Regions from separate parts of the Alkalihalophilus lindianensis genome, predicted to be linked through region 3. Evidence: riboswitches for the same ligand, from Rfam matches in the RefSeq annotation. Region 3 holds a riboswitch; each other region holds the start of a gene.

Region 1 (4,169 bases), on a different contig from region 3:
CGTTTTCGTTGAGCTTCCTGAAGTTGGAGATGACATCGAAGCAGACGAGCCTTTTGGTAGCGTTGAGTCAGTTAAAACTGTATCAGAACTTTATGCGCCAATCAGCGGTAAAGTGGTTGAAATAAACGAAGAGCTTGATGATTCTCCAGAGTTTGTAAACGAATCACCTTATGAAAAAGCGTGGATGATTGTTGTCGAGCCTTCTGACTCATCAGAAGTGGACAAGCTTATGACCGATTCACAATATGCTGAAATGATTAGCGAAGATTAATCAATGTTGAGAAGGGGGACTTTACCTCCTTCTCTTTTATTTGCCTCGGCTAGGAACGTTGGATTAGCAAATACTATACCTACATCCTACAAGATGGAGGAGATTCGTTTGGACTTAGTCAAAGTAGATGTAACAAGCAAAGTGAAGGGTAAGTATGAGAATGGCCATATGAACCTTTATGTAGATGATGCCCACGTAGGACAAGTAACTGAAACGGCATCTGGCCTCCAGCATTTAATGAGTGCAGGGTATGTTTTTGAAGAAGATAAAGTATATCGTTATGAAAATGCCAATCCGAATCAAGTCACTTCGTATGTAGATAGCTGCGAAGAGGGCTGGTGCTGAAAGTTATTATTACCTTTCGTCTGAAAACTTTGACGAAAGGCTTTTTATTTATATGGAAATGATTTATTATATTTAGGGTACCGAAATAATAACAAGGTGTTGGTCACATGGCTCAGCTCATTCAGGATTGGACGGGGCAACTGAAATCGTATAATCGAAATGTGCGTTTATTTTTAATAGCATCTATCCTTGCCAACATCGGCATGGGTATTTTTATGGTCATTTATAATTATTATATTCGTGAATTAGGATATGTAGATCAAGTGAACGGCAGAATCATAGCGATGCAGGCGATGGCAAGTGCGATTGCACTTTTACCAGCTGGTTTACTGAGTGACAAAGTAGGCAGGAAGAAAATGATCTTTGTTGGGGCTATTTTTGCAGCATGTAGCCTTCTTTTACGTGGTGTGCTGGTAGCTGAGACGATGTTACTTGCGACAGCTTTTATGACGGGATTGTTTATGGCCTTTATTCAAGTATCCTCTATCCCTTTGCTTGCTGAGAATTCCTCGGAAAAAGAGCGAGTGCATCTATTTAGCTTTAACTTTGCGCTTATTATGGTTGCTAATGTCATTGGGAATACACTTGGTGGGACGCTATCCGACCTCTTTCATACTGTATTTGGATTAACAATGTTGACGAGTGTGCGAATCACCTTGCTGTTTGGAGCTTGCTTATTTTTCCTCGCCTTAATCCCAATTATAAAGATTCGCGAGGAACAAAAGGTGCGCAAACAGAAAACAGGGGCTAGCTCTCTTGGTAAATTGTTTACGACCCATCGCTCAAGTCTAAAGGTTATTGGACTTTTCGCCGTAGCCAATTTATTAATTGGTTTTGGGTCTGGTCTAGTCATTCCTTATTTGAACTTATATTTTACAGATCGATTTGACGTAAGTTATTCAGTGGTGGGCATTATCTTATCTTTAGGTCAAGCGATGACGGCGATCGCTTTAATGATCGGCCCAACCGTAGTACGAAAAGTAGGTGAAGTGAAAGCTGTAGTGATTCTGCAGCTCTCATCCCTTCCGTTTCTCCTCCTGACGGCTTATACAGAAGTGCTCTGGCTCGCTGTGATCGGATTTTTATTTAGGCAAGCGTTAATGAATGCGGGGAATCCGATTCAAATGGCTTTAATGATGAGAAAAGTCGATGATTCCATGAAAGGTCTTGCGAATTCAGTAGGGCAAATGGTCTTTCAATTAGGGTGGGCTGTTATGGGACCGGTGTCGACCACGCTTGTTATGATCTATGGTTCTTACTATGGTTATGCCTACGTGTTTACGATTACGGCTAGTCTTTATCTGATTGGTTCGATCTATTTCTTCCTTGTATTTAGAGAGAAAAAAGCAACGGAAAAATCTTCATCTCATCTTTCAGCATAAAATCGTTGACAGCAAAAAATCCGCCATGCTATGATGCACTCATGCAAAAGCAAACAACAACTTTATATCTCTTATCCAGAGAGGTGGAGGGACTGGCCCGATGAAACCCAGCAACCACTAAATCAACGCTTGATTTAGAAGGTGCTAATTCCTGCAAAGCATAAGCTTTGATAGATGAGACAGAGGATATCTAACATACACCTTTCTGTTCATCTTAAAACAGAAGGGTTTTTTTATGGTTATTTTTTGAACGACAACAGGGCAAATTGTCACTGAATAGATGAGCATCAACGTCTTTCAATTCTACTAATTGAGGTGAGTAGAATTGAAAGGATAGAAGGAAAGTAGGGATTAAATATGATTTCGTTACAATCGATTCGTAAACGATTCGAAACGAAAAATGGCCCGGTTCACGCAGTTGACGGTGTGGATTTAACGATTGCTGAAGGTGAGATTTTTGGGGTCATTGGATATAGTGGTGCAGGTAAAAGTACGTTGATTCGTATGTTAAATATGTTAGAAAGACCGACCGAGGGAGACGTTACTGTAGCCGGTAAAAAGCTATCGGCTCTATCAACAAAGGAGCTAAGACGAGCACGTCAGGAGATCGGCATGATATTCCAACACTTTAACTTACTTTGGTCTCGTACTGTTCGCGATAATATTGCTTTTCCTTTGGAGATAGCAGGAGTAGCAAAGCGTGAACGTGAAAAGCGTGTCAATGAATTAATCGAACTAGTCGGTTTAAAAGGACGCGGAGATAGCTATCCATCGCAATTAAGTGGTGGTCAAAAGCAGCGTGTTGGGATTGCAAGAGCTCTTGCAAACAATCCGAAAGTTTTACTTTGTGATGAAGCAACATCAGCTCTTGATCCAAAGACAACTGATTCGATTTTGGACTTGCTTGTAGATATTAATGAGAAGTTAGGATTAACGATCGTTCTCATCACGCATGAAATGCATGTCATCCGCAAAATTTGTCATCAAGTTGCTGTAATGGAGGCTGGAAAAGTCGTTGAGCAAGGTCCAGTGCTTGATGTTTTCCGTAAGCCAAAAGAAGAAATGACAAAAGAGTTTGTGAAACAGATTACGGAACCTGAGGAAACGACGGATGCGATTAAGCAAATGTTGGCTGATCACCCAGAAGGACACATTGTGCAATTAACATTTGTTGGGGAAGAAGCAGAGAGTCCATTGATTACTCAGCTTATCCGTACGTTCGATGTTGAAGTTAATATTGTTCAAGGAAAAATTACCAAGATTCATGAAGGGTCATATGGAACATTATTTGTTGCCTTAAATGGCCAAAAAGAAGAAGTGGAACGTGCCATTGCCTTTATCCAAAGCAAGAAAGTGGAAGTGGAGGTGATCACGTATGCTTGATCAATTTCTAGCTGATGTAAAAGGGGATCGACTGTGGGATGCTACACTTGAGACCATTTACATGACATCCATCTCTGTATTAGCGACATTTATTATAGGGATTATCCTAGGACTGGTTTTATATTTAACAAGCAAAGGTAACCTTTGGGAAAATTCAGTGGTCAATGGGATTACCGGTTTTATTGTAAATATTTTCAGATCGATTCCATTTATTATTCTGATCGTCTTACTCATTCCATTTACACGAGCATTAACGGGTTCGATGCTAGGGGCAAATGCAGCCCTACCAGCTTTGATTATTGGAGCTGCACCGTTTTATGCACGTATGGTCGAGATTGCCCTTCGTGAAATTGATAAAGGAGTTATTGAAGCTTCTCAATCAATGGGGGCAAGCAATTGGACAATCATTCGCAAAGTATTAATTCCAGAATCCTTACCAGCCCTTATTTCTGGTATTACAGTTACAGCGATTGCTTTAGTCAGTTACACAGCGATGGCGGGTGTCATTGGAGCGGGTGGTCTTGGTCACTTCGCTTACTTAGAAGGATTCCAACGAAACAATAGTCAAATTACTTTAGTAGCAACGATCGCTATTCTGTTGGTAGTATTTGTTATTCAATGGATAGGTGATTATTTTACAAATAAAACAGATAAAAGGTAGGGGGAAAAGAAAGATGAAAAAGTTTTTAAGCGTAGTAGCAGCTGCAGCATTATCGGTATCACTTGTAGCATGTGGTGGTGCTGAGGAAGAAACAACTGAAGGAGATGCAGGAGAAGGTGAATCATCA
Region 2 (4,169 bases), on a different contig from region 3:
CTCACCCTTTCTTTGACCTAGATGTTGTAGTTATAGGTGGAAAGAATTCGGCCATTGATGCTGCGCTTGAATTAGAGAAAGCAGGGGCACGTGTAACAGCGTTGTATAGAGGTCAGGACTATTCAAGCAGCGTAAAACCATGGATTTTACCGGAATATGATTCCTTAGTGCGAAATGGTAAGATTTCTTTGTCTTTTAATGCAGATGTACAAGAAATAGAAGAAAAAGAAGTCATATACACAGTTAATGGAGAAGAGTTTACTGCGAAAGCCGACGCTGTTTTTGCGATGACGGGCTACCATCCTGATCATTCTTTTCTAACGACTATTGGAGTATCAGTTGATGATCAAACTGGAAGACCAGCTTTTAATGAGGAAACGATGGAAACAAACATTGAGGGTGTATATATTGCTGGGGTCATTGCTGCCGGTAATAATGCAAATGAGATTTTTATTGAGAATGGTCGATTCCATGGACCTCTCATTGCTGAAAACATAACAGAAAAAGATCAAGCAGAAGCAAAAAAGCCCTAATTTTAGGGCTTTTTTTGTAGTTAATGGAGTTAATTCCTTAAGTCAAAAATAAAGTCTGTAATTGATCATTATCGTTTGTTTTCTCAAGTGCTACCATCAATTTCAATCTTGCTTTTTGACCATTTAAGCCATTGGTAAATATTACGCCGAGCTCTTTAAGTGTACGGCCTCCACCATCATATGCATAAGTATCTTGAACGATTCCGCTAAAACAACGAGATACCAATACTACAGGGATACCCCTATTAATAAGTCGATCTAATGCAGGCATGATGGTTGGAGGGACATTACCTTGGCCAAAAGCTTCAATCACTAACCCGTGTATGGATGTTTCAGAGATGGCATCAATTGTAGTGGCATCCATACCTGTGTATGTCTTTAACAAGACCACTCGTTTTTCTAATGAAGTGATAGCGTAGCAATCTCTTTTCGCAGGTGTATGGTGAAAATTAACACCCCGTTTTGTAACAATTCCAATAGGCCCATATTGAGGGCTTTGGAATGTAGCAATGTTAGAGCTATGCGTTTTTGTGACGTTTTTAGCTGTATGGATTTCATCATTTAAAACGACTAGAACACCCTTGCCATATGCGTCTTCACTAGCTGCTGTTTTAACCGCTGATATTAAGTTATGAGGTCCATCAGAACCTAATTCATTACTAGAACGCATCGCTCCTGTAACGATTACAGGATTATTGATATCCAGTATCAGATCAAGCAGATAAGCCGTCTCTTCAAGTGTGTCTGTACCGTGCGTTACGACAATGCCATCCAATTGTTCAGATTCCACTCTTTCCTTTAATCGATGTGCTAAGTTGACCATTAAAGAAGGGGTCATATGTGGAGATGGGATATTCAGGTAATCGTCAACCACAACGGAGGCGATGCTTGAAAGGGATTCGATTGTGGAATATAATGGATTTACTAGATTAGGGGTTACAGCGCCATGTTCATCTTCTTGCATTGCGATTGTACCGCCAGTATGTAAAACAAGAATTTTTTTCATCTTCATTGCTCCTTTATTTCATACTATTACATCCATCGAATAAAATCTTCTTTGATGTTATGATCGTATTTTAACATATTTTTCATACCTCACTCACCATGTGAATTATTTTACTTGAATGAAAAATCAATGTGTGCACAGGATAAGAAAGGTAGGCTTTAAATTGTTTGCCATATTGACAGCCGCGATCGCACCAGCAATGGCGTTATTATCATATTTTTATTTGAGAAATGATTATGAATCAACCGTAAATGCCTTAGTTTTTCGAACCTTTATTATTGGACTTATCCTTGTTTTTCCTGTTATGGTATTGCAGTACGCATTTACCGTAGAGGGCTTTTTTGAAAGAGATTTACTTAAGGCTTTTGTCTTATATGGGTTTTTTGAAGAATTCTTTAAATGGTTTATGCTTTATTTTTTTGCTTATCAATATGGGCAGATGACACGGAGATATGATGGAATTGTCTATGGCGTATCTTTATCTCTTGGATTTGCATCAATGGAAAATGTATTTTACATGCTTGCTCATGGACTCGAAACTGCTGTAGCTCGGGCTTTATTACCTGTATCCAGTCATGCACTATATGGAGTCATAATGGGTTATTATATTGGACGAGCAAAAATGGAAGCATCAAAACGAAAGTGGTTTTTAATGCTTTCTTTAGTAACTCCTGTTGTATTACATGGGTTATATGACTTTATTTTACTGACGTTTGGTATGTATTTTCTGATTGGTTTAGTGCCATTTATGATTGGACTTTGGATCTTGGCTCTAAATAAGGTAAAATGGGCTAATAAGCTTGATCATTAAATTTGAAAGGGGAATGAAAGATGGTCGGAGAACGTTATCGTATAGTCATTCGTTGCCCGAAGTGCGGAGAGAAGTATATTTTGCGTGGCAAACAGAATGATGAAGGGGAATATGAAACAGGATTTAAGCAATGTGTGTGTGGAAATAATGATGATTTGAAAGTTGACGCAACCCCTGAATCTTAAAAAAGACTTGCAAAATCTTTTGAATTGTTGTAATTTTAGTTCAACGTAAAAAGTTTATTTCGAAATTTCATAAAACATATAATTCTTATCAAGAGAGACGGAGGGAATGGCCCGAAGAAGTCTCAGCAACCAGCCTTTTTGAAGAGGTCAGGTGCTAATTCCATCAAGCGTAGGCTTGAAAGATAAGAAGAAGCCAATGAGTGAATGGACACCTTCTTCTTATTTTATAAGTTGAGGTGTCTTTTTATTTAGGTACTGGTATTAGGAGGAGAGAACATGACAAAAGAGAAACATGCAACTGACGTCGTTCAAATTGGGAATAGAGGAAAAGAACATACAGGTACAGTTAATACGCCTATCTATTTATCAACAGCATACAGACATACAGGTATTGGGGAATCAACAGGATATGATTATGCTAGAACGGGTAACCCAACACGTGAAGTGGTGGAACAAGCTATTGCCTCTCTTGAAGAAGGAGATCGTGGATTTGCTTGTAGCTCTGGGATGGCTGCCATTCAAACTGTCTTTTCTTTATTTGAAATGGGAGATGAGATTTTAGCTACAAAAGACCTTTATGGTGGAACGTATCGCTTGTTTGAAGAAGGTTGGAAGCGTTGGGGATTAACATTTTCTTATGTAGACCCAAGAGAGCTCGACCTTGTTGAGGATGCAATCAATGAAAAGACTAAAGCTATTTTTATAGAAACACCTACTAATCCTTTGATGCAAGAAGCCTGTATCCGCTCTTTAGCTGATATTTGTAAAAAGCATCAAATTTTATTAATTGTAGACAATACTTTCTACACGCCGTTAATCCAGCAGCCTATTGTAGAGGGCGCGGACATTGTAGTTCATAGCGCTTCTAAGTATTTAGGTGGACATAATGATGTCATTGCTGGTCTTGTGGTCGCAAAAGGCAAAGAGCTCTCAGAGAGAATTGGCTACTACCATAACGGGATTGGAGCAACGCTTAGTGCATTTGATTCTTGGTTATTAATTCGGGGGATGAAAACACTTGCGCTTAGAATGGAAAAACACGAGCAAAATGCGAAGGAAATCGTCCGTTATTTACAAAAAAGTGAATGTGTAACGGATGTGTTATACCCAGGTCGAGGGGGAATGGTCTCATTTAGAATTCAGGATGAACAATGGGTCAATCCGTTTTTACAGCAGTTGAAACTGATCTCTTTTGCCGAAAGTTTAGGGGGCGTAGAGAGTTTAATGACGTATCCTGCTACACAAACACATGCCGATATTCCAGAAGAGGTTCGAGTTCAAAATGGCGTATGTAATCGATTGTTACGATTCTCTGTGGGGATCGAAAGAGCTGAAGATCTCCTTGAAGACTTAGAGCAAGCATTTCTTTATGTGGCAAAGAATAAAGTGACTCAATCAAGAGGGGTGTAACGATGACGTTTCTTGAACGATTAAAAACAGAAGTATTAGTTGGAGACGGAGCTATGGGTACACTCCTCTATGAACAAGGTGTTTCTCAATGTTTTGAGGAGCTAAATCTATCTGATCCTAAAAGAATAATAGATGCCCATAACCAATATGTCGCTGCCGGTTCAACCATTATTCAAACGAACACTTATGCAGCCAATCGACTTAAGCTGGAAAAACACGGGCTT
Region 3 (4,169 bases):
TAACTTTTTCTTATTCCTGAAGTTAAACGACTGAAACAAATAATTATTCAATGTCGACATTTCTCCGTATTTCCCACCGAGTAATTCTTGAACAGCGGCTGCTGCATTAGCATCAGGAGCTTTAGGCTTTGGTAGTTCAATAGCTAAGCGATTATAGCGAGTAAACAAAACAACCCCTCCTACCCCACATATAGTAACTCTCTATCATGTATGAGAGAGGTTGTTTGTCTTATAACCTTTTATTTAGAAAACAGATGAAGAGCACCGATTCGCTCCATCGCTTCAGTTAATGTCGCTTCATCCGCCAGCAGTCCAATCCGTACAAAACCTTCTCCGTACTCTCCAAATCCAATACCTGGCGCTACAACGACCCTTGCTTCATTTAATAAAATGTCCGCAAATTCTTCAGATGTATAGTTTTTTGGAACAGGGAACCAAGCAAAGAAAGACCCACGTGGTGCTTCCACTTCCCAACCTGCTTTGAGTGCTGCCTCTACTAATGCCTTACGACGTGATTCATAGGTAGCAACAAGATCAGTCACACATTGTTGATCAGAAAGCAATGCATGAGCAGCCGCCTCTTGAATCCCACCAAATATACTGCAGAAAAGATGATCTTGTAGCTGTTCAATCGCGCGAACGACGCTTTTGTTTCCAACAACAAAGCCCACACGCCACCCTGCCATATTGTAAGACTTAGATAAAGTCATTACTTCTACACCGACATCTTTTGCCCCTTTTAACTGCAAGAAACTCAGAGGCTTTACTCCATCAAAACCAATGGCGCCGTAGGCAAAATCGTGAACAATACAAATATCATGTCTTTGTCCAATTTCAATGGCATCTTGAAAGAGCGTCGGCGTCGCAACAGCTCCTGTTGGGTTATTTGGATAATTCAAGAACATCAATTTTGCTTTCTTTAATGTATCCTCGCTAAGCTTTGAGAAATCTGGGTGGAAGCCCAATTCTTCTAATAAAGGCATCATATGCATGCTTGCCCCACTTAACTCTACGCCTGACCAATAATCTGGATAACCTGGATCAGGAACAAGAGCCAGATCTTCTGGATTCAACAAGCACTGGCTTAATTCAATAAGCCCTGTTTTGGCCCCGCCGAGTACAGCAACTTCATTCGCAGGATCAATTTCTACCCCGTACTCTCTGTAATAATAGTCGGCAACCGCTTCCTTTAAAAAGGAGTGACCCGCAAATGGTGCATATTTATGATGAACAGGATTTTCGGCCGCTTCTTTTAATTTATCAACAATGTGAGTAGGTGTTGGCTGGTCCGGATTGCCTTGTCCTAGATTAATCACATCATCATGCTTACTACTAATTTCATTTACTTTTTTCACTAGCTTCGCGAAAAATTGACTGGGCAATCGTTTCATTGCCTCAGATTGTTCAAACGTTTTCATCTCTCTCACCTCTATCATTCTATCTCTCAATAAAAAAAGAGCCCTTTTCAAATTCTGAAAAAGGCTCTTGTCCGAATAAGACAATTCGCTTATCTCTCAGAATACAAGATTCTGCAGGAAGGAGCACCTTTCCAAATGGCGGTTGCTGGACGTCGTCGGGCCTGTTCCCTCGGTCTCTCTTGATAAGTGATGATTATTCATTTTTGTCTAACGCCCTATGAAAGCGCTACACATTATGTAATTACTCTTTATGAATGAGAGTTTACAGAATTGTTAACGATTTGTCAATCTTTGTTGCTAGAATATAAAAATCCTTGCTTCTTTAAAAATGTATCTAGATGAGCTCGCTTTGGTGTTGAAAAATGCGCTGACATCATTTCACTCCATGTAGTCACACGTTTTCCGCTTGTTCGATCTGTGTAGTAACGTTTCATTTCTTGATCATATTTTTCTAGGGCTGCATCAATTTGCTCATGGTTATACGTTTCATAATGCACAGAAGCCGCTTCAGGTAATCTTGGCTTTTGGGTAGGATCTTGATTAGGCTGTCCTACACATAACCCCATCACCGGGAACGTATAATCTGGTAGAGAAAGTAACTCACTTACTTCATCTGGCAGGTTACGAATGCCACCAATCATCACTCCACCGAGTTCATAGGACCTTGCAGCCACTAACATATTTTCAGCAACAAGCGCCGCGTCCACAGCACCAACAAGAACTTGCTCAATTCCACTAACTTCAAAACTTTTCTGATGAAGCTCACTTGCTTTTTTCAAGCGACTAAAATCTGCACAAATGACAAAGAAGACAGGACATTGTGCAACATATGCTTGATTTCCGACTAACTCTGCTAGCTTGTCTTTTTTCTTTTGGTCTTGAATCACAACGATACTATACGCTTGAACATGATGAGAGGTTGGTGCCCATCTACCTGATTCTACAATATTCTCGATTTGCTCTTGGCTCACCTTTTCATTTGTAAATGATCGGATAGAGCGATGGCTTTGAAGTAACCGTATTGAATCATTTTGCATCATCATCAACCCTTTACTAGTATTTATTCATTAGTTTACATGAAAAGGGCCGATCATCAAAAGAAGAAGGCTCAGTACTTTTAATGAACGAACCCCTTGTTCGCTCATTAGAAATATTTTACAATGAAACTATTCACTTCAACTTCAGCTTATTAGAAAAGGAGAAAACCTCATGACCACACGAGCAACTTCGATCCAAGATAACGAACGAATTGCCTCTCTTGATATGATGCGTGGCCTCGCATTGCTAGGAATTCTATTAGCTAATAGTCTTCATTTTCAATACGGTCTTTTTTTGATTCCTAGTCTACATGATTATTACCCACTCGGTACGATTGACCGGATTACTGAGAGCGCCATCTTATTTTTGGCAACAGCTAGCTTTTATACATTATTCTCCTTCTTATTTGGTTATGGTATGGCTCTCCTGAAAGAAAGACTCGAACAACGAGAGCTTCGCTTTGGCACCGTCTATTTCAGAAGAATGGGTATTTTACTAGCCGTTGGATTCTTACATTATCTTTTTATTTGGGATGGCGATATCTTATTGACCTATGCGCTTGGAGGCATGCTCCTCTACTTTTTCTTACGTCTAAAGGAGAAGGGGCTTTTGGTTTGGTCATTAATCCTTCTTTTGTTGATGGCCACTAGCATAGGCATGCCAGAAGATGAATCGACCCTTGTTGTGGAAGATTCATTAGCTTCCTACTCAGTTATTGAAAAGGAAGTGCTCACCTCAGGAAGTTATGCTGAAGTTGTTCAGTTCAGGTTAACGGAGGATATGTTTGGTCTAGGAGGATACGGTCAAATCCTTGTTATCCTAAGTGCGATGATTGCCGTCATTGGTATGTTCTTATTGGGTGCTTTTGTCGCAAGAAAGAAATGGCTTCTTAACATTGATACTCACCGTCCACTATTGAAAAAGGTTTGGTTGATTACTCTTCTTGTAGGATTTCCGGCTAAAATCCCTCATGCATTTATCGGAGATTCCTATCAATATGAGATGCTCCATATGACGATTGGTGGACCCCTTGTTGCGATGTTCTATGCAACGAGCATTGCCCTACTTGCCACGAACCCTACAGCGAGAAAATGGTTACAGCCTTTTGCTATGGTAGGTCGTTTGTCACTTACGAACTACTTGATGCAGTCCATCGTTTTTACGACCCTTTTCTATGGATACGGATTTGGACTTTTTAACAGCCTTGGTTATTTTGTAGGAGCTATCCTTGCGATTGTGTTCTTCTTGTTACAAATTCTGTTTAGTAAATGGTGGATTACACACTTTAAAATGGGACCGTTTGAGTGGTTCTGGCGTGCTGGTACGTACTTAGAAATCCCAAAATTAAAACGAGAATCCCGATTAAAAAGCTGAGGGCTACACTCCTCAGCTTTTCTTATAGATAAAGGTCTCAAGCACTAACCCTTCGATTGTCCGTTCATTTTTAAAAGGTTGAAACCCTTCACTTTTGTATAAGTTTACAGCAGGAAGATTGTGACTAGCCGTCGTTACAAAAATAGGTGCCTGAGCTCTCTCTTTTACTTCTTGTATGAGTCTTCTGCCAATCCCTTTCCTAAAAAAATTGGGGGAGACAATCACTTTATTTAGCTCCCAATAACCTGCCTTCATATCAATTGCTACAGCTCCCATTACATCATGGCCATTCGTAGCAACATACCACTTTAGGGAATCAACTAAAAGGTCTTTGGTTGT

What was found. Region 3 has a riboswitch for S-adenosylmethionine ahead of RYX56_RS17680 (pyridoxal phosphate-dependent aminotransferase). Riboswitches for the same ligand answer to the same signal wherever they lie in the genome.
Region 1: it holds a riboswitch for S-adenosylmethionine, as region 3 does, so the genes downstream of both, RYX56_RS07290 (methionine ABC transporter ATP-binding protein) here and RYX56_RS17680 (pyridoxal phosphate-dependent aminotransferase) in region 3, are expected to answer to the same signal.
Region 2: it holds a riboswitch for S-adenosylmethionine, as region 3 does, so the genes downstream of both, RYX56_RS03495 (methionine biosynthesis PLP-dependent protein) here and RYX56_RS17680 (pyridoxal phosphate-dependent aminotransferase) in region 3, are expected to answer to the same signal.

What each region holds. Positions count from the first base shown of each region.
Region 1 covers NZ_JAWJBA010000002.1:103,207-107,375, reverse strand. The annotation lists gene gcvH (glycine cleavage system protein GcvH) at 1-271, shown strand, start outside; gene RYX56_RS07300 (YusG family protein) at 380-616, shown strand; gene RYX56_RS07295 (MFS transporter) at 724-1,998, shown strand; SAM riboswitch class I at 2,067-2,179, shown strand; gene RYX56_RS07290 (methionine ABC transporter ATP-binding protein) at 2,356-3,381, shown strand; gene RYX56_RS07285 (methionine ABC transporter permease) at 3,374-4,042, shown strand; gene RYX56_RS07280 (MetQ/NlpA family ABC transporter substrate-binding protein) at 4,056-4,169, shown strand, end outside.
Region 2 covers NZ_JAWJBA010000001.1:624,073-628,241, forward strand. The annotation lists gene RYX56_RS03475 (YpdA family putative bacillithiol disulfide reductase) at 1-533, shown strand, start outside; gene RYX56_RS03480 (asparaginase) at 571-1,539, opposite strand; gene prsW (glutamic-type intramembrane protease PrsW) at 1,703-2,350, shown strand; gene RYX56_RS03490 (hypothetical protein) at 2,371-2,535, shown strand; SAM riboswitch class I at 2,618-2,724, shown strand; gene RYX56_RS03495 (methionine biosynthesis PLP-dependent protein) at 2,812-3,945, shown strand; gene RYX56_RS03500 (bifunctional homocysteine S-methyltransferase/methylenetetrahydrofolate reductase) at 3,948-4,169, shown strand, end outside.
Region 3 covers NZ_JAWJBA010000007.1:52,384-56,552, reverse strand. The annotation lists gene RYX56_RS17685 (manganese catalase family protein) at 1-168, opposite strand, end outside; gene RYX56_RS17680 (pyridoxal phosphate-dependent aminotransferase) at 240-1,418, opposite strand; SAM riboswitch class I at 1,505-1,607, opposite strand; gene nfsA (oxygen-insensitive NADPH nitroreductase) at 1,703-2,461, opposite strand; gene RYX56_RS17670 (DUF418 domain-containing protein) at 2,628-3,830, shown strand; gene RYX56_RS17665 (GNAT family N-acetyltransferase) at 3,843-4,169, opposite strand, start outside.